Regions from separate parts of the Kitasatospora dryopteridis genome, predicted to be linked through region 2. Evidence: riboswitches for the same ligand, from Rfam matches in the RefSeq annotation. Region 2 holds a riboswitch; each other region holds the start of a gene.
What was found. Region 2 has a riboswitch for cyclic di-AMP ahead of ACQ614_RS07825 (transglycosylase family protein). Riboswitches for the same ligand answer to the same signal wherever they lie in the genome.
Positions count from the first base shown of each region.

Region 1: another riboswitch for cyclic di-AMP. It lies ahead of ACQ614_RS31565 (LysM peptidoglycan-binding domain-containing protein); the one in region 2 lies ahead of ACQ614_RS07825 (transglycosylase family protein).
Region 3: another riboswitch for cyclic di-AMP. It lies ahead of ACQ614_RS12375 (M23 family metallopeptidase); the one in region 2 lies ahead of ACQ614_RS07825 (transglycosylase family protein).

Region 1 is NZ_CP192749.1:6,968,786-6,975,133, reverse strand. Features, by position in the region: gene ACQ614_RS31580 (LysR family transcriptional regulator) at 1-173, opposite strand, end outside; gene ACQ614_RS31575 (MFS transporter) at 271-1,719, shown strand; gene ACQ614_RS31570 (hypothetical protein) at 1,850-2,536, shown strand; cyclic di-AMP (ydaO/yuaA leader) riboswitch at 3,064-3,216, shown strand; gene ACQ614_RS31565 (LysM peptidoglycan-binding domain-containing protein) at 3,218-4,273, shown strand; gene ACQ614_RS31560 (pectate lyase family protein) at 4,345-5,331, opposite strand; gene ACQ614_RS31555 (TetR family transcriptional regulator) at 6,005-6,348, opposite strand, start outside.
Region 2 is NZ_CP192749.1:1,714,924-1,721,271, reverse strand. Features, by position in the region: gene ACQ614_RS07840 (glycoside hydrolase family 13 protein) at 1-1,643, shown strand, start outside; gene ACQ614_RS07835 (LacI family DNA-binding transcriptional regulator) at 1,645-2,688, shown strand; gene ACQ614_RS07830 (hypothetical protein) at 2,871-3,074, opposite strand; gene ACQ614_RS07825 (transglycosylase family protein) at 3,267-4,451, opposite strand; cyclic di-AMP (ydaO/yuaA leader) riboswitch at 4,457-4,655, opposite strand; gene ACQ614_RS07820 (hypothetical protein) at 4,918-6,348, shown strand, end outside.
Region 3 is NZ_CP192749.1:2,713,429-2,719,776, forward strand. Features, by position in the region: gene ACQ614_RS12355 (hypothetical protein) at 1-1,410, opposite strand, end outside; gene ACQ614_RS12360 (trypco2 family protein) at 1,591-2,007, opposite strand; gene ACQ614_RS12365 (hypothetical protein) at 2,185-2,421, shown strand; gene ACQ614_RS12370 (hypothetical protein) at 2,945-3,487, shown strand; gene ACQ614_RS12375 (M23 family metallopeptidase) at 3,533-4,546, opposite strand; cyclic di-AMP (ydaO/yuaA leader) riboswitch at 4,550-4,714, opposite strand; gene ACQ614_RS12380 (DUF6348 family protein) at 5,085-5,861, shown strand; gene ACQ614_RS12385 (hypothetical protein) at 5,868-6,062, opposite strand.

The DNA.
Region 1 (6,348 bases), 5.3 Mb from region 2:
GCCCGGACGAGCACCGGGTCGCCGAGGGCCCGCCGGATGCGGCCCAGGGTGCGGCTCATGGCGGGCTCGGACAGGTGCAGCCGGGCCGCGGCGCCCGAGACGCTGCGCTCCTCGACGAGCACGTCCAGGGCGATCAGCAGGTTGAGGTCCATCGTGGATTGCACGGCACGCATTCCTCTCATGCAGAACATGCACTGGATGCAATCCAAGCATCGCCCTACGGTGGACGGGAACCCACACACCTCCGCTCCGGAAGGAGCTCCCCCGCCCATGCCCGAAAACACCCGGACGGCACTGCGCCGGTCCACCCTGCTCACGATGTGCGCCAGTGTGCTGGTCGCCCAGAGCATGGTCGCCGCGATCAACCTGATGATCCCCCAACTCGCCGCCTCCGCCCTGCATCCGTCCCCGAGCGCACTGCTCTGGACGGTCGACGCGTACGTCATCGTCTTCGCCGGGCTGCTGATCCCGGCCGGCGCGCTGGGCGACCGCTGGGGGCGGCGGCGTGCGCTGCTCGCCGGGCTCGCCCTGTTCGCCGCGGGGGCGTGCCTGAGCGCCGGCGGCGGCACCCTCGGCTCGGTGGCCGCGCTCGTCGCCGGGCGGGCGGTCTCCGGCGCGGGGGCCGCGCTGGTCATGCCCGCCACCATGGCGGTGCTGGTGCACCTGGCCGGCCCGGAGCGACGGGTGCAGGCCGTCGCCTCCTGGACGCTCGCGGTCGGCCTCGGCGGCCTGGCCGGGAACGTCGGCGGCGGCCTGACCGCCCAGTACCTGCCGTGGCAGGCGCTGTTCTGGGCGATGGCACCGCTGGCGGCCGTACTGGCGGCGGCCGTGCTCCGCACCGTCCCCGACCTGCCCCGCCACCCGTCCTCCGCCGACCCGGCGGGCTCCGTGCTGCTGATCGGCGGCACCGGCGCCGTGCTGTACGGCATCATCGAGGGCCCCTCGCACGGCTGGTGGTCGGCGCCGGTACTCACCGGGTTCGCGGCCGGGGCGGTGCTGCTGGCGCTGTTCACCGGGCACGGGCTGCGGGCGCGGCGGCCGCTGGTCGACCCCCGGGTGTTCCGCTCCCGCCGGCTGCGCGCGGCGGCCGTGGGCACGGCGGCGTCCTTCTTCGGCCTGTTCGCGCTGTTCTTCGTCAACTCGCAGTTCCTGCAGTACGCCAAGGGCTACCCGCCGGCCCGGACGGGGCTGGCGATCGTGCCGCTGACCGTCGGCATGGCCCTGGTGCCGCGGCTCGCCGCTCGGTTGCAGGACCGGCACGGCGTGCGCCTGGTGGCCGGCGGCGGGCTGGCCCTGATCGGCGGCGGGCTGCTCGGCGTCTCCACGGCCGGCCCGGCCACGCCGTACCCGGTGTACGCGCTGTGGCTGCTCGTGCTGTCGGCCGGCATGGGGCTGTGCGCCCCGGGTCTGACCCACACCGTGGTGTCCGAACTCCCCGGCCACCAGGCCGGGCTGGGTGCCGGGCTGAACACCGCGGCCCGGGAGCTCGGCGCGGCGCTCGGCGTCGCGGTCGTCGGCACGGTGCTCGCCTCGCACGCCGGGGGCGGATCTGCGCACGGCCCGGCCGAGTTCACCGCCGGGATGGCGGCCGGCCTGCGGGTGGTCGCGGTGCCGGTGCTGCTGGCGGCCGTCGCCGTGACGCTCGGCCTGCGCGGTCGGCCCGCCGGCGCCGGCCCCGCGGCGGCTCCCCGGCCCGTGGCGGACCGGAGCGCGAGCTGACCCGCGCACGGGTGACCGGTACACGGGCCGACCGGCCGACCGCCGGCCCACCGCCTCCCGGACCGCCGTCTCCCGGCCGGCCGGCACCCGGCCGCGGGCGGCGGCGGGCCGGTTTGCCACCATGCCTGTCATGACCGTCATCGTTTCCGTCGACGCAGCGGGGTGCGGCTGCGCGGCGCGCCGCCCCTGGTCCCCCTCTCCTCCGCCCGGGTGGGCGCGGGCCGCCGGAACGTCGCTGGCCCGCTGGGCGGCGCCCGGGTGCACCGCGTCGCCGTACGGCGGCCACGGGTTCGCCCCCGCGGAGCGGGCCCCGGTGGCGGGCGAGGTGCGGATGGTGGGGATGGACGGCCCGTTCCTCGCCGAGGGGCCGTTCTGGTGCCTGTTCGCGCCGCCGTCCACGGTGGCGAACTGCGCGCCGGACTGCCCGGAGGAGCTGCCCGCGCACGCCATGGTCCGCTGCACGCCGCTGGCGGTGGCGGACGCCCGGCCGGGCGGGGCCTGGGTGCAGGTCTCGGTGGACGAGGTGGTCGGGCTGACGGAGGCCCAGCAGCGGTGGGCGCCGTCGGCGGAGGGATCGGTGACGGACTGGCTGCCGCCGGAGGGCGCCGGGGTCGCTCGGACGAGCTTCCGGTACGTGGAGTGGTCGGCGCAGGGCGACCTGGGGTGGTGGGCGGTGCTGCGGGAGGACGGCGACCGGCCGGTGCTGCTGCTGGCCGAGTCATGGTCCTTCGACGGGAACGACGTGGCGATGGGGCACCGGCCGCTGACGGACGGGGAGGCGGCCGCGGTGCTGGCGTGCTGGCCGCCGGAGGGCTGACGGCCGGCCGACCGGGAGGCCGGAACGGAGGGCATGCCACCGCTTTCCGTTCCGCCACGAACGGTGCCGGTCCGGTGTTCGCGCGTCGCGCCCGAACGGCGGCGCAAAGATCCTCCGGGCCTCCGTTCGTGCCGTGATCACCCCGGCGGGGCGGGCCCGCCGGGGCCGCCCGCCGACGGACCGCCATTCCCCGCACACGGCAACGGAAGCGGCCGCCCGCATTTCCGGCGCGGAATTTCGCCGAATTTCCCACGGAATTCGCCCGGGACCGCCCGCCGCGGACACGTCAGGCCGGGTCGGCATCCCCCGTGACCTGCGTGGCGACCCGTCGGCGCCCCGTCGACAGCCGTTCGCATGACGGGGCGTGTGGCCGAAATGCACGCCTGCGGCATCTCAGCACTCGTGATGATTGTGTGATGTTCAGGATGCTGGCTTGTTATCGCGGTGACGATCCCTCTAATCTCCACCTCAGCCCGACAGCACGGGCGCCCGAGGCGCGGCACGCCGAACCCTGCCCACCGCGTCGAACGGGTCACCGACCAGACCCTGGGCAGGGACGGGGGACCCACGTTTCGACGCCGCCCCCACACGGCTAGGGGTGAAGCCGCGTCCGCGCGGCCGGGCCACCTCCCCGGTCCGAACCCGACAGCTCACCTCGCAGGCGTGCGGAGAGGGAACTCGATGGGTTTCATCGGCTCCGGCCGTCACCGCCGCCCCACCCAGACCGAGCGCGCCGTCGCAGCCGCCGGCGTGGCAGGTGCAGGTCTGGCGATCCCGCTGCTCACCGCCACCGGCGCCCACGCCGCCCCGGTCACCACCTGGGACGCGGTCGCACAGTGCGCCACGGCGGGCAACTGGACCAAGGCCACCGGCGACGGCACCTACGGCGGACTCCAGTTGGACCTGCGCACCTGGGTCGCCTACGGCGGCGACCTGTTCGCCTCCACCCCGGACCGCGCCACCAAGGACGAGCAGATCACCGTTGCGGAGCGGGTGCTCGCCGACAGCGGCGCCAAGGTCTGGGGCAAGTGCGCCACCACCGCGGGGCTGACCGGCGAGGGCAAGCCCGAGACCGTCGTGCCGACGGAGACGGCCACGCCCGCGCCGACCACCACGGCTCGCGGTGCGGCCCCGGTCTTCCCCGGCATGCAGGGCCGGGACGCCAACGGCGTGTACTGGTACCAGGCCGGCGGCCAGTGGTATTGGACCACCAGCCAGGAGATCTACGACTACTGGACGGGTCCGGGCGCCACCCAGAACGACCAGGGCGACAACTCCGGCAACGGGCATTCGGCCACTCCGCCGACCCCGTCCGCCCCGACCACCGCGCTGCCGCCCACCGGCACCGTGCCGGGCACCCCTGACGCCACCACCACCCCGGCCCCGGGCACCACCCCCGGCACCACGCTCCCGGGGGCCACGGCGCCGACCACGACCGACCCGACGACCGGTCAGCCCGTCACCGGCGTCCCGCCGGTCACCGACCCCACCGGCGCGGCCACCGGCCCCGCCGCGCCCGCCACCGCGGACCAGGCCCCGGCGGCCACCTCCGCGCCGCAGGACTCCCAGGGCGCCAAGGAGGCGACCACCTACACCGTGGCGGCCGGCGACACGCTGTCCGACATCTCCGACAAGAACAAGCTCGGCGGCTGGAAGCAGGTCTACGACAGCAACGAGTCGACCATCGGAGAGAACCCGGACCTCATCAAGCCCGGCCAGGTCCTCAAGATCAAGTAACCTCGCAGGCACGCCGCACGACGGCCCCGGGCAACCGCCCGGGGCCGTCGGCGCGTTGCGCGTGCTTCGGCTCAGATCCGGCCGGTGCCGGCGCCCGCGGTGTCCACGGACGCCACGGTGTCGGCACCCGTCGGGTTGTAGGTGTAGGGCGCGGTGGTGAAGCTGCCGGTCCGGGTGATCTCGGTGGTGGTCGAGCCGAGGTCGTTGCGGAACAGGTTGGCGTAGCCGTCCGTCTTGCTGTCGCCGGTGGTGGTGACGGACTCGAAGCTGCCGGCGAAGGTGTTGCGCTCCACCAGCACCTGGGCGCCCATCCGCGAGTGGACGGCACTGTCGCCGACGTTGGTGAAGTAGTTGCTGTACACGTGCGCGGTGCCGAAGCGGACGCTGGGCAGGCGCGAGTTGACGTTGTCGAACCAGTTGTGGCCGTAGGTCACGTGCAGCTTGCCGGTGTCCTCGGAGGCGTTGCTGTCGGAGTGGCCGACCAGGCTGACCTTGTAGTGGTCGTGGAACTTGTTCCAGGAGGCCGTGATGCTGTCCGAGCCGTGCGTGATGTCGAGCAGGCCGTCGTAGTAGTCCTTGCCGTGGGTGCGGTCGGAGGACAGGTCGTTGTGGTCCACCCACACCTTGGTGGAGGCCTGCAGGGTGATGGCGTCGGTGCCCACCGCCTTGGAGATCTTCAGGTTGCGGAGGATGACGTTGGTGGCGTTCTTCACCCGCAGACCGCCGCCGGTCAGGCCGGAGTTCGCGCCGACGCCGATGACGCTGGTGTTGGAACCGACGTCGACCTGGCCGCTGAGCGAGATGGTGCCGGAGATGTACACGGTCTTGGCCGCGCTGCCCGCCACCGCGGACTTCAGCGCGGACAGGGTGGTGACGGTGGTGCTGCTGCCGCCGGCGCCGCCGGTGGTGCCCGCGGCGAAGCCGTACGGCGAGCTCTCGTAGGTGGCGGCCCGGGCCTGCCCGGCGGCGGTGGCGGAGAGGCCCGCCACCAGGGCGGCCCCGACGGCGGCGGCGAGCGCGCGGCGGCGCAGGGCAGAACGTCCCACTGTTGCGATCATGACAATCAGTCCCTCGGGTCGGACGGGTGGGGGACGCCCGGCGGTCGGCGGGTGTGGCGGTGCAGGGAGCGCCGGACCGGACTCCGGGCGGAACGGGGGCCCGGCCCGGTCGATCCGCACGGGCGAGAAGGGCTCCCCTGGATTCGGCCGTGTTCACATGAGTGAACAGTGGCTGCATCCATGGCCAGACCGTAGGCGCGAACCTGACATGCCGTCAATGCCCCCGACAGCAAGACGTGACGATCGGGCAGAGGCGTCCGCCCCGAGCCGAAGGGCCCGCCGGCGCCGAAAGGGTGGACCCCTCCTGCCCGTCGGCGGGCAAGGAGGGCGAGCACGGGAGCGAAGCGACGGAGCATGGGGGCACCTCCCGGCCGCCAGGCTGGGGGAGACCGTCGGCGCCGGATCAAGAGGGCCCGGAGGCGAGCGGGCGACACCCGCCCCGAGCCGAAGGGCCCGCCGGTGCCGAAAGGGTGGGCCCCTCCTGCCCGTCGGCGGGCAAGGAGGGCGAGCGCGGGAGCGAAGCGACGGAGCATGGGGGCACCTCCCGGCCGCCAGGCTGGGGGAGACCGTCGGCGCCGGGTCGGGAGGGCCCGGAGGCGAGCGGGCGACAGCGGACGCTCCGGCCATCGCCCGGGGCCACCGGCCGGTTCAGCCGGATGAACGATGCCGGCGTCTACCGCCGCCCGGCCGGCACGGGCCTGCGGGCGCGGGTCGCCAGGGCCGTGCGGAGCACGGGACCGAGGATGCGGCGGACGTCGGCGGAGGAGAGGCCGGCCGCGGTCGGCAGCGGGTTGACGTAGCGGGTGTGGATCAGGCCGCCGATCACGGTGACGGCTGCGGTGGCCCGTTCGGTCGCGTCCGGGCCGCCGAGGAATTCAGCAATCCTGGCCAGCACCTCGTGTTCCAGGTACTCCTGCAGCACCCGGCGGGCGTCGTCCTCCTGCAGCGGGAGGCGGTTGAAGGACGCGTCGTCCCAGAGGTCGGTGACGGCCCGCAGCAGCCGGTCCGCGAGGCCGT
Region 2 (6,348 bases):
CGTCCAGAGGCTGGTGGCGGGACGCGGTCATCTACCAGGTGTACCCGCGCAGCTTCGCCGACTCCAACGGCGACGGCATGGGCGACCTTCCGGGCATCCGCAGCCGCCTGCCCTACCTGCGCGACCTCGGCGTCGACGCGGTCTGGCTCTCCCCGTTCTACGCCTCCCCGCAGGCCGACGCCGGCTACGACGTCTCCGACTACCGCGCGGTGGACCCGATGTTCGGCACCCTGCTGGACGCCGACGGCCTGATCCGCGACGCCCACGAGCTCGGCCTGCGGATCATCGTCGACCTCGTCCCCAACCACTCCTCCGACCAGCACGAGTGGTTCCAGCGCGCGCTGCGCGAGGGCCCCGGCTCCCCGCTGCGCGACCGCTACCACTTCCGCCCCGGCAAGGGCGAGAACGGCGAGCTGCCGCCGAACAACTGGGAGTCGATCTTCGGCGGCCCGGCCTGGACCCGCTCCGTCAACCCGGACGGCACCCCCGGCGAGTGGTACCTGCACCTGTTCGCCCCGGAGCAGCCCGACTTCAACTGGGAGAACCGGGCCGTCGCCGACGAGTTCCGCTCGATCCTGCGCTTCTGGCTGGACATGGGCGTCGACGGCTTCCGGATCGACGTCGCGCACGGCATGGTCAAGCAGGCCGGCCTGCCCGACATCGGCGCCGGCGACCAGCTGAAGCTGCTCGGCAACGACGTGATGCCCTTCTTCGACCAGGACGGCGTCCACGAGATCTACCGCGACTGGCGCAAGATCCTCGACGAGTACCCGGGCGAGCGGATCGGCGTCGCCGAGGCCTGGACCCCGACCGTCCAGCGCACCGCCAACTACGTCCGCCCCGACGAGCTGCACCAGGCCTTCAACTTCCAGTACCTGGGCACCTCCTGGGACGCCGCCGAGCTGCGCGGGGTCATCGACGTCTCGCTCGACTCGATGCGCCCGGTCGACGCCCCCACCACCTGGGTGCTCTCCAACCACGACGTCACCCGGCACGCCACCCGCTTCGCCAACGAGCCGGGCCAGGGCACCCAGATCCGCACCGCCGGCGACCGCGAGCTCGGCCTGCGCCGCGCCCGCGCCGCCAGCCTGCTGATGCTGGCGCTGCCCGGCTCCGCCTACGTCTACCAGGGCGAGGAGCTCGGCCTGCCGGACGTCACCGACCTGCCGGACGAGGTCCGCCAGGACCCGTCCTTCTTCCGGGCCTCCGGCCAGGACGGCTTCCGCGACGGCTGCCGGGTGCCGATCCCGTGGTCCGGCACCGAGGCCCCGTACGGCTTCGGCCCCAACGCCGGCGGCCCGAGCTGGCTGCCGCAGCCCGCCGAGTGGGCCGGGCTGAGCGTCGAGGTCCAGACCGGCGACCCGACCTCCACCCTGGAGCTCTACCGCTCCGCGCTGGCCGTCCGCCGCGCGCACCCCGCGCTCGGCGCCGGCACCGAGGTGACCTGGCTGGAGGCGCCCGAGGGCGTGCTGGCCTTCCGCCGGGACAGCGCGCAGGGCTCCTTCGTCTGCACCTCCAACACCACCGGTGCGCCGGTCCGGATCCCGGCTCCCGGACGTATCCTGCTGTCCTCCGCGGACACCGAGGCCGCGGACGGCGAGATTCTGCTGGCAGCGGACAGCACCGTATGGTGGGCGGTCTGAGATGGTTGCAATAGGCTCTGGGATCGTGACTACGGCGCGACTCTCGGACATCGCGGCGCAGGCGGGGGTCAGTGAAGCCACCGTCAGCCGCGTACTCAACGGCAAGGCGGGCGTCTCCGCGACCACCCGCCAGACCGTACTGGCCGCCCTCGACGTACTCGGGTACGAGAGGCCCACCCGGCTGCGGCAGCGCAGCGCGGGTCTGATCGGTCTGATCATCCCGGAGCTCAACAACCCGATCTTCCCGGCGCTCGCGCAGGTGATCGAGCAGGTGCTCAGCCGGCACGGCTACACGCCGGTCCTGTGCACCCAGACCCCCGGTGGCTCCACCGAGGACGAACTCGTGGAGCTGCTGGTGGAGCGGGGGGTGGCCGGCATCGTCTTCGTTTCCGGTCTGCACGCCGACACCACGGCCGACCACGAGCGGTACAACAAGCTGATCGGCCGCCAGGTGCCGTTCGTGATGATCAACGGCTACAGCGAGCGGATCGCCGCGCCGTTCATCTCGCCGGACGACCGGGCGGCGATGTGGATGGCCGTCCAGCACCTGGTCGAGCTCGGCCACACGAAGATCGGCCTCGCGATCGGGCAGCGGCGCTTCGTGCCGGTGCTCCGGAAGGTCGAGGGCTTCCGGGCGGCCGTGCAGGAACTCCTCGGGCTGACCGAGGAGGAGGCCGACGGCTGGGTCCACCACACGCTGTTCAGCGTGGAGGGCGGGCACGCCGCGGCCGGTGTGCTGCTCGACAAGGGCTGCACCGCGATCGTCTGCGGCAGCGACATGATGGCGCTCGGCGCGATCCGCGCGGCCCGGCAGCGCGGACTGTCCGTGCCGCAGGACGTCTCGGTGGTCGGGTTCGACGACTCGCCGCTGATAGCGTTCACCGAGCCGCCGCTGACCACCATCCGCCAGCCGGTGGAGGCCATGGCCACCGCCGCCGTCGACGCCCTCCTCGAGGAGGTCGGCGGAAACCCCGCGCAGCGCGCGGAGTTCATGTTCCAGCCGGAGCTCGTGATGCGCGGCTCCACCGGCGCCAGCGTGCGCTGACCCCCCGTCGAGCCCCACCGGGCAGCGGCACACCCGTACGGCCCCGGAGAGCCCTCTCTCCGGGGCCGCAGCCGTCTCTGGGGGGCCTTGTGGCAGCCACTGGGGCGCGGGCAGCCACCAGGGGCGCTGGGAGGTGCCCTCAGTGCCCCTGGTGGCTGCCTCCGGGGCCGTCAGGCGATCCCTCAGCCCTCTTCGACGGTGCGGTGCGGGCGGGCGGTGCGTTCGGCGTCGGCGGCGTCGCCGGTGCGGGCCTCGGTGCGCCGGCTGCGGGCCAGGTAGTCGCGGACGACGAGCTCGACCGCGTCCTGCGGGTTGCCCGCTCCGGCGGCCAGCATGACCTCGATCGCCAGATCGGCGTCCAGTGTGACGGTGACCTTCGCTGCCATGGCGGCTCCTCAACTCCGGGGGAGCGTCAGCCTATCCGGGCGGGAAAGCGGGAAGAGGCGGGCAGGCCGAAGCCCCGGAGCGGCGGAAGGCTGCTCCGGGGCATCGGTCGGGAGAGGGGCGCCCGGGCCGTGGGACCCGGTTACGGCTTCGGGCGCCTGGCCCCGGCGTACGGGACGCCGGGGCGGGGTGGATCAGACCCGGCCGGCGAAGTCCGGCGCCCAGTTGGCGATGGTCTGGACGCGCACACCGGCGCGCGGGTTGGCCGCCTCGACGTACTTGCCGTCGCCGATGTACATGGCGACGTGGTGCACGCCCGAGTTGGCGCCGTTGTTGGACCAGAACAGCAGGTCGCCCGGCTGCAGGTTGTCCAGCGAGACGCGGGTCGAGTAGTCGGCCTGGTCGGCGGCGACGCGCGGGACGGAGATGCCCGCGGCGCGCAGCGCGGCCTGGGTGAGGCCGGAGCAGTCCCAGCCGCCGTTGCCGGTGCCGCCGTAGATGTAGGCCTGGCCCACCTTGGAGAGCGCGAAGTTGACCGCGGCGGCCTTGGAGCCGGTGGCGGCCTTCGCGGCCGTGGTGGTGGTGCTCGCCTTGACCGCGGTGGCCGGGGCAGCCTGCGCCTTGGCCGGGGCGGCCTGGGCGGCCTGGGCGGTGGCGGCGGTGCCGAGCGACAGCTTCTGGCCCGGGTAGATGGAGTGCGGACCCTGCTTCAGGACCGACTTGTTGAGCTCGTAGAGCTTCTGCCAGCCGCCCTGGACGTGGTTGCGCTCGGCGATGGTCGACAGCCAGTCGCCGGCCCGGACGGTGTAGGTGCCGCCGTGGTTCCAGCGGTTCTGCTGCCAGGACTTCTTGCCCTGCCAGGCCTTGCCGTCCTGGGAGGTGCCGGCGGAGGCGGTGGAGCCGCTGCTCGCGGTGGTGGAGCCGGTGCTCGGCGCGGCCGGCTTGGCGGCCGTGCTGCTGCCGGTCGAGGCGGTGGTGGTGGAGGACGAGCCGCCGGGGTTGATCTCCGGGGCCGGGCCGCCCTTGGTCAGACCGGCCTTGACCGAGCAGACGGGCCAGGCGCCGGGGCCCTGGACGGCCAGGACCTTCTCGGCGATGGCGATCTGCTGGTCCTTGGTGGCGAGGTCGGCGCGGGCGGCGTAGGCGCCGCCACCGAAGGAGGACCAGGTGCTGTTGGTGAACTGGAGGCCACCGTAGAAGCCGTTGCCGGTGTTGATGTGCCAGTTGCCGGTGCTCTCGCACTGGGCGACCTTGTCCCAGGTGGCGACCGTGGCGGCGGAGGCGGTGCCGGCGGCGAGGGACGGGATCGACAGACCGATGCCGACGACGCCGGTGGTGGCGAGAATGCGGCGGCCGCGCTTGGAGTTGATGGACAGCATGAAGGAGCGTTCCTCTCCCACGCCTGCGAGGTGAGCTGTCGGATTCGGGCTGGAGTTGCCCGGCCGCCCGCGCGGAGGCAGCGGTCTTTCCGCTGTTTCCGCGCGCGCGGCTTCACCCCAAGCCGAGGAACGGCGCATGGCCGTTCCCGGGCGACTTACCTGGTTCCCCCGCCCCTGCCGAAGTGCGTTTCGCATTGCCAGTCGGACCGCCGGCAGGACTCGGCGTTCGGGCCAACTGGGTCCGTGTGACCACGAACGTGGGAGGACATTAGACAGAGTTAAGTTCAAACCGCAAACATGTGTGATGCCGATCACAGTCGATCTTGAATGAATTCATGATCGATTCTTCGGTGTGATTGTGATCGACTTCGGCCGCTTTTGCGCAAAACTCTTGGGCTGAAACGGGCTTGTTTATGCTTCAGGCGTCGGGCCCGGGCAGGGCCCCGGGGGGAGGGGTGGGCCGATCATGGAGCACGGTGACGGGATGCCCGAGGGGGCGCCGCGGCGGGTGGGCTCGCACCGCCGCCCCGGGCGCCGCCGACTGCTCGGCTGGATCGCCGCACCGGTCGCCGCCGCGGCGGTCGGCGGCGGGGAGTTGGCCCGCCGGGCGCTCGCCGCCCCGTCCGCCCCGCCGCCGGCCTCCGCGGCACCCTCCGCGGGCCCTGCAGGGGCTTCTGCCGGGCACACGCATGCCGCCCCGGCCCCGGCCGAGCCCTCGCCCTCCCCGGTCGATCTGACGGGCCGCCGCTGGTCGGACGCGGCCGGCTGGGGCGGCGCCGTACCCGGCCCGAAGAGCGCCGTGCGGATCTCCGACCGGGTGCTGCTGGACGCGGATGCCGCGGTCGGCTCGCTGCTCGTGGAGCCGGGGGGCTCGCTGGTCTTCGCCCCCGGGCGCAGCGTCGCGCTGGCCTCGGCGGGCAGTGTCGAGGTGCGCGGCACCCTGGTGCTGGCTCCCGCGGACGGCTCCGTGCATGCCCTGAGATTTCCCTCTGCGGACGAACGGTCCTTCCGGGGCGGCGGCATGACGATGGTGGAGGGGGACACCGGCCTCTGGGTCACCGGCTCCGGCTACCTGCGACTGGACGGCGCCGCCAAGACCGCGTGGGTGCGCGCCGCGGCCGCGCTGAAGGCCGGCGCCACCGAGCTGCAGCTGGCCGAGCCGCCGACCGGCTGGCAGCCCGGCGACGAGCTCGCCGTCACCCCGACCGGACCCCCCGACGAGGGCGACTTCTCCACCCGGTACGATCTGTGCACGATCAGACGGATCGACGGCCGCACCGTCACGCTGACCGCACCCCTGGCGCACGCCCACCCGCGCGTCGCGGTCGGCGGCGGCGTCACCGCGGGCGCCGAGGTGCTCAACCTGACCCGCAGCGTGCGGATCGAGGGCACCCCCCGCGGTCGTACCCACGTCCACCTGACCAGCTCCCGGCGGGCCGACGTCCGGCACGCCGCCCTCCGCTGGGTCGGCCCCCGCAAGGCGGGCAAGGAGACCTGGAACGGCACCCCGGTCACCGAGCCGGTCCTCGGCCGGTACGGGCTGCACTTCCACATGCTCGGCGACGCCTCCCGCGGCACCGCCGTCGAGGGCGTCGTCGTCCGCGACGCCGGCAGCCACGCCTTCGTCCCGCACGCCAGCCACGGCATCACCTTCCGCAGCTGCATCAGCCACGACACCTGGGAGGACGCCTACTGGTGGGACGGGCCGACGGACACCCGCACCCCGCAGGAGCCGTCCGACGACATCGCCTACGAGTCCTGCGTGGCCTCCCGCACCGTGTACGAGCCCGCCCCGCGCGGCTACCGGCTCACCGGCTTCTCGCTCGGGGCGGGCACCGGCGGCACCGCCCGCGACTGCGTGGCGGTCGGCGTCCAGGGCGCCGCCGGCGCCTCCGGC
Region 3 (6,348 bases), 1.0 Mb from region 2:
TGAGGCGGCGCCGTGGCGCCAGTACCGGCGCTCGTGCCCCAGTAGCCGGTCCTCGACATCCTCGGCTTTCTCGCGTGTCGTGTTGCTCAACTCATGGTGCAATTCGGACCTGTTGAGGCTGGCCGGCTTACCGGGACTGGTGGTGGTGTCGAGGAGGTCTGCTAGGGCGGTCATGTGAAGGGTGAGGGCGTTGCCGTAGGCATCCTGGCCTAGCCGCGCGGGCAGGGGCAGGCTGTTCACAGTGTCAAGCCAGTCGTGTCCGGCTAGGCCCTCAACCTTGCTGAGAGAGGCGGCCAAGGCTCCGGCGACAGCGCGGTAAGCATCGGGCCGAGCGGCCGGGTCATCCTCAAGAGGACCTAGCAATCGGGTGTGTGCGGAGTCCAGGTAGTCCTGGGCGAGGCTGCTGGCGGTGCTGGCCTGGCGCCACCAGTCCCCAGCGGTCCGGGCCAGCAGCAGCAGCTTGAGCGGCGTAGCGCCGGGATGCTCGGCGGCGGCCTCGACCACCGCAGCCAGCTGGCCGGGACGAGTTTCGGCGTAGTCGAGCACAACCAGCAGCGACTTGGCAGCGTGGCGGATCTCCCTAAGTTGGTCTGCCGTGGCCTCCGGGCGCGGCCACAGCACGGCCCACCGGTCCGCGGTGAGGAGCGAACCCAGCTGGTGGGCAAGGCGGGTTTTGCCCTGTCCGCCAGGTCCGTGCAGCAGCCACGCCCCGAATCCACTCCTGGCACACCAACCCGTCAGCTCGTCCAGCAGCTGCTGGCGGCCATGGAAGGGGACGATCTGCCGCCCCGCTTGGAGTAACGCCGCCGGCGATGCGAGGCGGCAACCTGGGCCGCCGGGTGAGGCGCTCGGGTCGGCGAGGTGCTGAAGCTCCACTGCCTCCAGACCGGTAGGAGCGGCGCCGTATGCGGCAAGGGCGGCGCGAAAGTCGGAATCGTGGTGCAGTACGTAGGCGGGTGCAATGTTGAGCTGCGCGTTGGCGGAGTGCGCTCGGTCGGAGGTAACCACGCCGACGAGCAGGCGGCCGCAGAACACTGCCGCGCCTGATAGGCCGCCCCACGGAGACGTATCGTCGGACGGCCACCGAGGGGGATGCTGGGCAAGGTCCATCACGTACCGGTTGCGTCCGCTGCCCGGATTCATCTCCCCGCGCAGCTGTACGGCCTCAACCGCCTTGCCTTCGCACTGGGCGACGTCCGGCATGCCCCAGGTCTCGCACCCCGTACCGGGCCGATCGGTGACCATCCGCCCCCAGCGCACCGTAGTTACTGGCGCCTGCCACCGCTGGTCCTCCTCGACCAGGACCAGAGCGGCGTCGTCCCGGCCACCTGCGGTACCGCACCACACCACCGTTCCGTCGGGTGACGGCTCGCCCTTACGGCGTGGCGCGTCCGGGTGGATCACCTGCACCCGTGCTCCGGCCCGCCCCACGACGTGCGCGGAGGTCAGCACCAATCGGCCACCCACCACATACCCCGACCCCGGACCACCGGGCCCGGTCACCGCCATCAGGCGACCCCGCTCCACCCCAACTCCCGCTCACGTCGAAAACCTGAACTCGCTGTCCGGTAGGGATCACCCTGGAGGTGATCATTCGGGGATAAGTTCCTCGGTCTCCTCGTCGCTGGACAGGCGCGGAGCACCGGCGACCAGCAGGTCACCACCGCGGACGTTGCGAGGCGTGAGCGTGAAGGACACGCGATGCGTACGCCCCCGGGACACCCCAGCCTCGGTCTCCGCGCCAACGGCCCACAGCTTGAACCCGGCCTTCGCCTTCGCGTCCGCCCGTACCTCGACCTCGAACTCCATCTCCACCGGACCCACCGCGAACACCACGTCCGGATGGCTTCCACCCACGGCTGCCGCAGCGATGAGCTCGTCCCGCACGGCCGCCACCGCATCCACCAGAAGAATATCCACTGCACCCATCCCGATCCGACGTCCCGTCATGAATGCGACCACCGTAGAACCACCCACCCGCATCATGCAGCCAAATCCGAGCTCCACAGATGGCTCTTATGAGGGCGAGGCCCCGCCATTAGTCTTCCGGACTGAAGGCCCTTCCCGGCATGATCCGGACCAACGACGGACCAAACTGGGCCGAAGATCGAGAGTGACATGGTCAGAGCGTGTTTGGTCAGCGGCCTGTAAATCTGCTGGTTCTCCCGGCCGAGGCCGTAGACCATGGCCGGCATGATGCTCGCGGGGCCGCGGATCACCGCGCCAAGGATGCTGTTGCTCAACCGGGTCGACTTCGAGCCGGGCTGCTACGTCTTCACGCTGGATCAGCCGCTCTTCCTGATGCCGGGTGATCAGGTGTGCGCCGAGGCGCGCTCTGTAGCCGTTCTACGGGCCTCAGGGGCGGTCGAGCGGCCGTCGGGCGACTGGGCCACCGAGCGGTGGGCGTACAAGCTGCTGTGAGCCGCACCGTGCCCCTTGCGTGCCCGTTCGGCCAGGCCTCGGCGGGGAATCCCGGGGAACAACGGCGAGGCGCCCCGCTCCCCCGCAGGTCAGCGAGTCGCCAGCTCAGCCCACATCCAGTGCCGTCGTCTTCCAAACTGGCCACGCGGGTTCGATTCCCGTCGCCCGCTCCAACACGAAGGCCCCAGCTCAGCGACCTGATCGCAGAGCTGGGGCCTTCGTCGTCTGAGGGAATTTCAGGCCGCCACGCCCGTTCCGTGCCCGTGGACGGCCTCGCTCACCAGTCCACGGACCGCCCGCACGATCGACCGCTCGTGCTCTGTTCTGCGTCACGGAAGTGGAGACCGCCGACTCCCACCCCGGCGCACGCCCTCTGCCGAGCCCCGGCCGGGGGGGTTGCGGCGCGGCGCCACGCCCGTGGGCCCTGCGAACACCACCCCGTTTCCCCTCCGGGGCGACCGAGCGGTGGTTGTTCAGGCTGTTGCGAGGCCCTCTGTGTCCGCACGTTCGCAGTCCGCCGGTCGTGCTGTTGCCCGCCCATTCGGCCGGGGAGAGCCTGGAAGGTGAGGCGAACATCGGCGGCGGCCCCCGTCCCCGGGCGCTGGCCGTGTGCCGGCGGAACGGGGTGGTTCCGATGGGAACAGGGCAGCAGACGAACGTACCGGGCGGCGGTCAGCGGTGGCGGTTACCCCACTGGCGGTTCTTCACCTGGGTGATCCTTCTCTTCAACCTGGTCATGCTGATCTGGCTGGTTTCCGGTGTGGCCTCGACCGCCCGGGACTGCGACGGCCTGGTGGGCAACGCCCTGACGGACTGCGAGGCGAGCAACGTCGGGACCGGCATCGGTGCGACGCTGATCGTCGTGCTCTGGGCCATGGGTGACGTGATCCTCGGCGTGCTGTGGCTGGTCACCGACCGGCGGGGGCGGCGGGACTGCCCGGTCTGCGGGAACGGTGTCCGGCGCGGCGTACTGGTCTGTGGGAGTTGCGGATACGACTTCCGCGCCGCGGCCGCGCAGCCGCAGGCCGGCGGAGAACGGCCGAGGCCCGGCCCCGGGATCGGTTGATCCCCGGGTCGGGCCTTCGGGTGTGGTGCCGTGCGGCGGTGTGCGTCAGACGCGGACGCCGTGGGCCGCGAGGTACGCGACCGGGTCGATGTCGGAGCCGTACGACGGGGTGGTGCGGATCTCGAAGTGCAGGTGCGGGCCGGTGACGTTGCCGGTGGCACCGGAGAGGCCGATGACCTGGCCGGCGGTGACGGTCTGGCCGACCGATACCTTCAGCGCCGAGAAGTGGGCGTACTGGGAGTACTTGCCGTCGGCGTGCTTGATGACGACGTTGTTGCCGTAGGCGCCGCCCCAGCCGGCCTCGACGACGGTGCCGCCGGCGATGGCGTGGATGGAGGTGCCGGTGCTGACGGCGAAGTCGACGCCGGTGTGGTAACCGCTGGACCAGTTGGAACCGGCCTTGTGGTACGGGGTGCCCAGGCCGGAGGAGACCGGGGCGACGTAGCCGGAGGCGGCCGCGGCCGGCTTGGCGGCCTCGGTCTTCGGGGCGGCGGCGGGCTTCGGGGCAGCCGGCTTGGCGGCCTCGGTCTTGGGGGCGGCCGGCTTCGGGGCGGCCTGGACCGGGGTGCGCTTCTCGGAGCGGGAGGCGGCGGCGGTGTCGGCCTTCTTCGCCTCGGCCTGCGGCGCAGCAGCCTTCGGCGCAGCGGCCTTGGGAGCAGCAGCCTTGGGAGCAGCGGCCTGCGGCGCGGCGGCCTGCACGGCGGCGCCGCCGACGGCCAGCTTCTGGCCCGGGAAGATCAGGTTCGGGTTGCCGCCGATGACCTGGCGGTTGTCCTGGTACAGCTTCTTCCAGCCGCCGTCGACGTGCTGCGCGTTGGCGATCTTGGAAAGGGTGTCGCCGCGGACGACCTTGTAGGTGGTGTCGGCGGCCGGAGCGGCAGCGGGAGCCTGCGCGGGCGCGGCGGCCTGGGCGGCGGCCGGCGCAGCAGCCTGGGCGGCGGCCGGGGCCGCGGCGGGGGCGCTGTGGGCGCTGGCGGCGGTGGCGGGGATGGCGATGGCGGCGGCGGCCACACCGGTGGCGACGGCGACGCGGGACAGACGGGTGCCCAGAACGGACATGGAGTTGTTCCTCTCCGACGCCTGCGAGGTGAGCTGTCGGGTTCGGGCGGGGAGTTCGCCCGGTCGCGAAAAGGCGCGACTTCACCCCAAGCCGTCCCGGATTGCCCGGTGCGGCGACTTACCTTGGGTCCCCCGCTCCTGCCGTGCACGGAATGGTGCGTGACCCCGGGCGGCGGCAGGACTCGGCGTTCCGCCCGGTGGCCCGCCCAGCCGGTGGCCGGGCAGGACTCGAGGAAAACCCGATGGGCGCCTCGGAGGCAAGCGTCTCGGCCTCACGGACCGTCGACGGCCGCCCGGAGGGTCACTCTCCGCCCGCGAGTGGTGGGCGGAGCGCAGTCGATGCAGTGACCGTACGTGTCCGGATCATCAGCAGTCCGGCAAATCGGACACCCCGTGTGCGCGGCCGGTCGCGGCCGGGCACGGATCATGGCCCACCCGGTGACGCTGGTCACGCGGGCCCCTCTGCAGGCCGTCGGCCCGGGCCGATAACCTCGCTCGCGATCGGTGTTCGAGCCCCTTTTCGAGCGAGGAGTCGCGGGTGCGGCCGCAGTCCCGGCTGGACGTGATCCAGCGCAGCGTGGTGCGCGAGATGGCCGCCCGGTACGGGCAGCGGTTCACGGTCGAGGGCAGCGTGGTGCGCGGCCCGGGGACGACGGCGGTGGCGGTCCGCGAGCATCCGGGAGAGGGCGGTGCGGCCGGCCATGTGGACCTGGGCTTCGTGCTGAACCTGGGGCAGGCGGACGGCCCGGTGGTGTGGGACTGCACGGCGGGCCTGGGCCGCACCGAGGAGGAGCGGCTCGACAGCGCGGTACGGATGTGGGCGACCACCACGGCCGCGGCCGTGGTGGAGCTGCAGGACGGGCGCGGCGAGCACGCCGACCGCTGCCGCCCGGCGGAGCTCCCGGGATGGCAGGCGGTGCAGGGTCCGGCTGCGGTCTTCGGTTTCGGCAGCGACCTGCTGGCGGAGTGGCTTGCGGACCACCAGGTGCTGCCGGCGCTCGCCGGGGCCCTGGCGCTGTCGGCGGGCACCGGTGTGACCGGGGTGAAGCTGTTCCTCGGCGGCCGGGCCGGGGAGGACGTCGCCGAGGTGCGGATCAACGGCACCGTGTCGGAGCAGGCCTCGGCCGCGCTGCGCGGCCTCGACTGGCCGCGCGGCGAACGGCTGTGCTGGGCAAGGCTGTTCGTCCTGCTGGTGCCGGACGGCGCGGCGGCGGCGCAGGCCGCTCCGGCCGCCGCCGAGGTGCCGCCGGCCGCCGCGCCGGCCGTGCGGCGCGGGCTGCTGGCGCGCTGGCGGCGGGCCGGGGTCGGGCAGTAGGGCGGGTCAGCTCGCCACGGACGAGATGGTCTTCGCCAGCTGGTTGAGGAAGTCCTGGATCGGCCGGGCCGCCGTGGACTGGCTCACCATGAAGCCGAAGAGCGCTGCGACGATCGCGTGGCTGGTCTTCAGCTGCTTGTTGCGGATGAAGATCACGACGATGACGCCGAACAGGAACAACGCGGAGACGGAGAAGGCCACCCGGACTCACTTCCTCAATCTGTGGCGGGGGTTCGTGCTGGAACCCCGTGTCGAAACCGGACCGCGGCCTGCGCCGACCGTCCCTGGCACGAGTCGACCGATCCCGCCGTCGTGGAGGTGCCCGTGGCGCCGATACCGCCTGCTGTCTGCCGCACCTGCCGCCCCCAATCCCCCGAGCATCGACCAGCCCACCCGGACTCAGTGTGGTCGTTCGTGCTGCCTGCGTAAAGGACTAGCCGGGAGCCCGGGGCGAAGATCCTGCCATGTGAGACGAATTTCCGCCGAC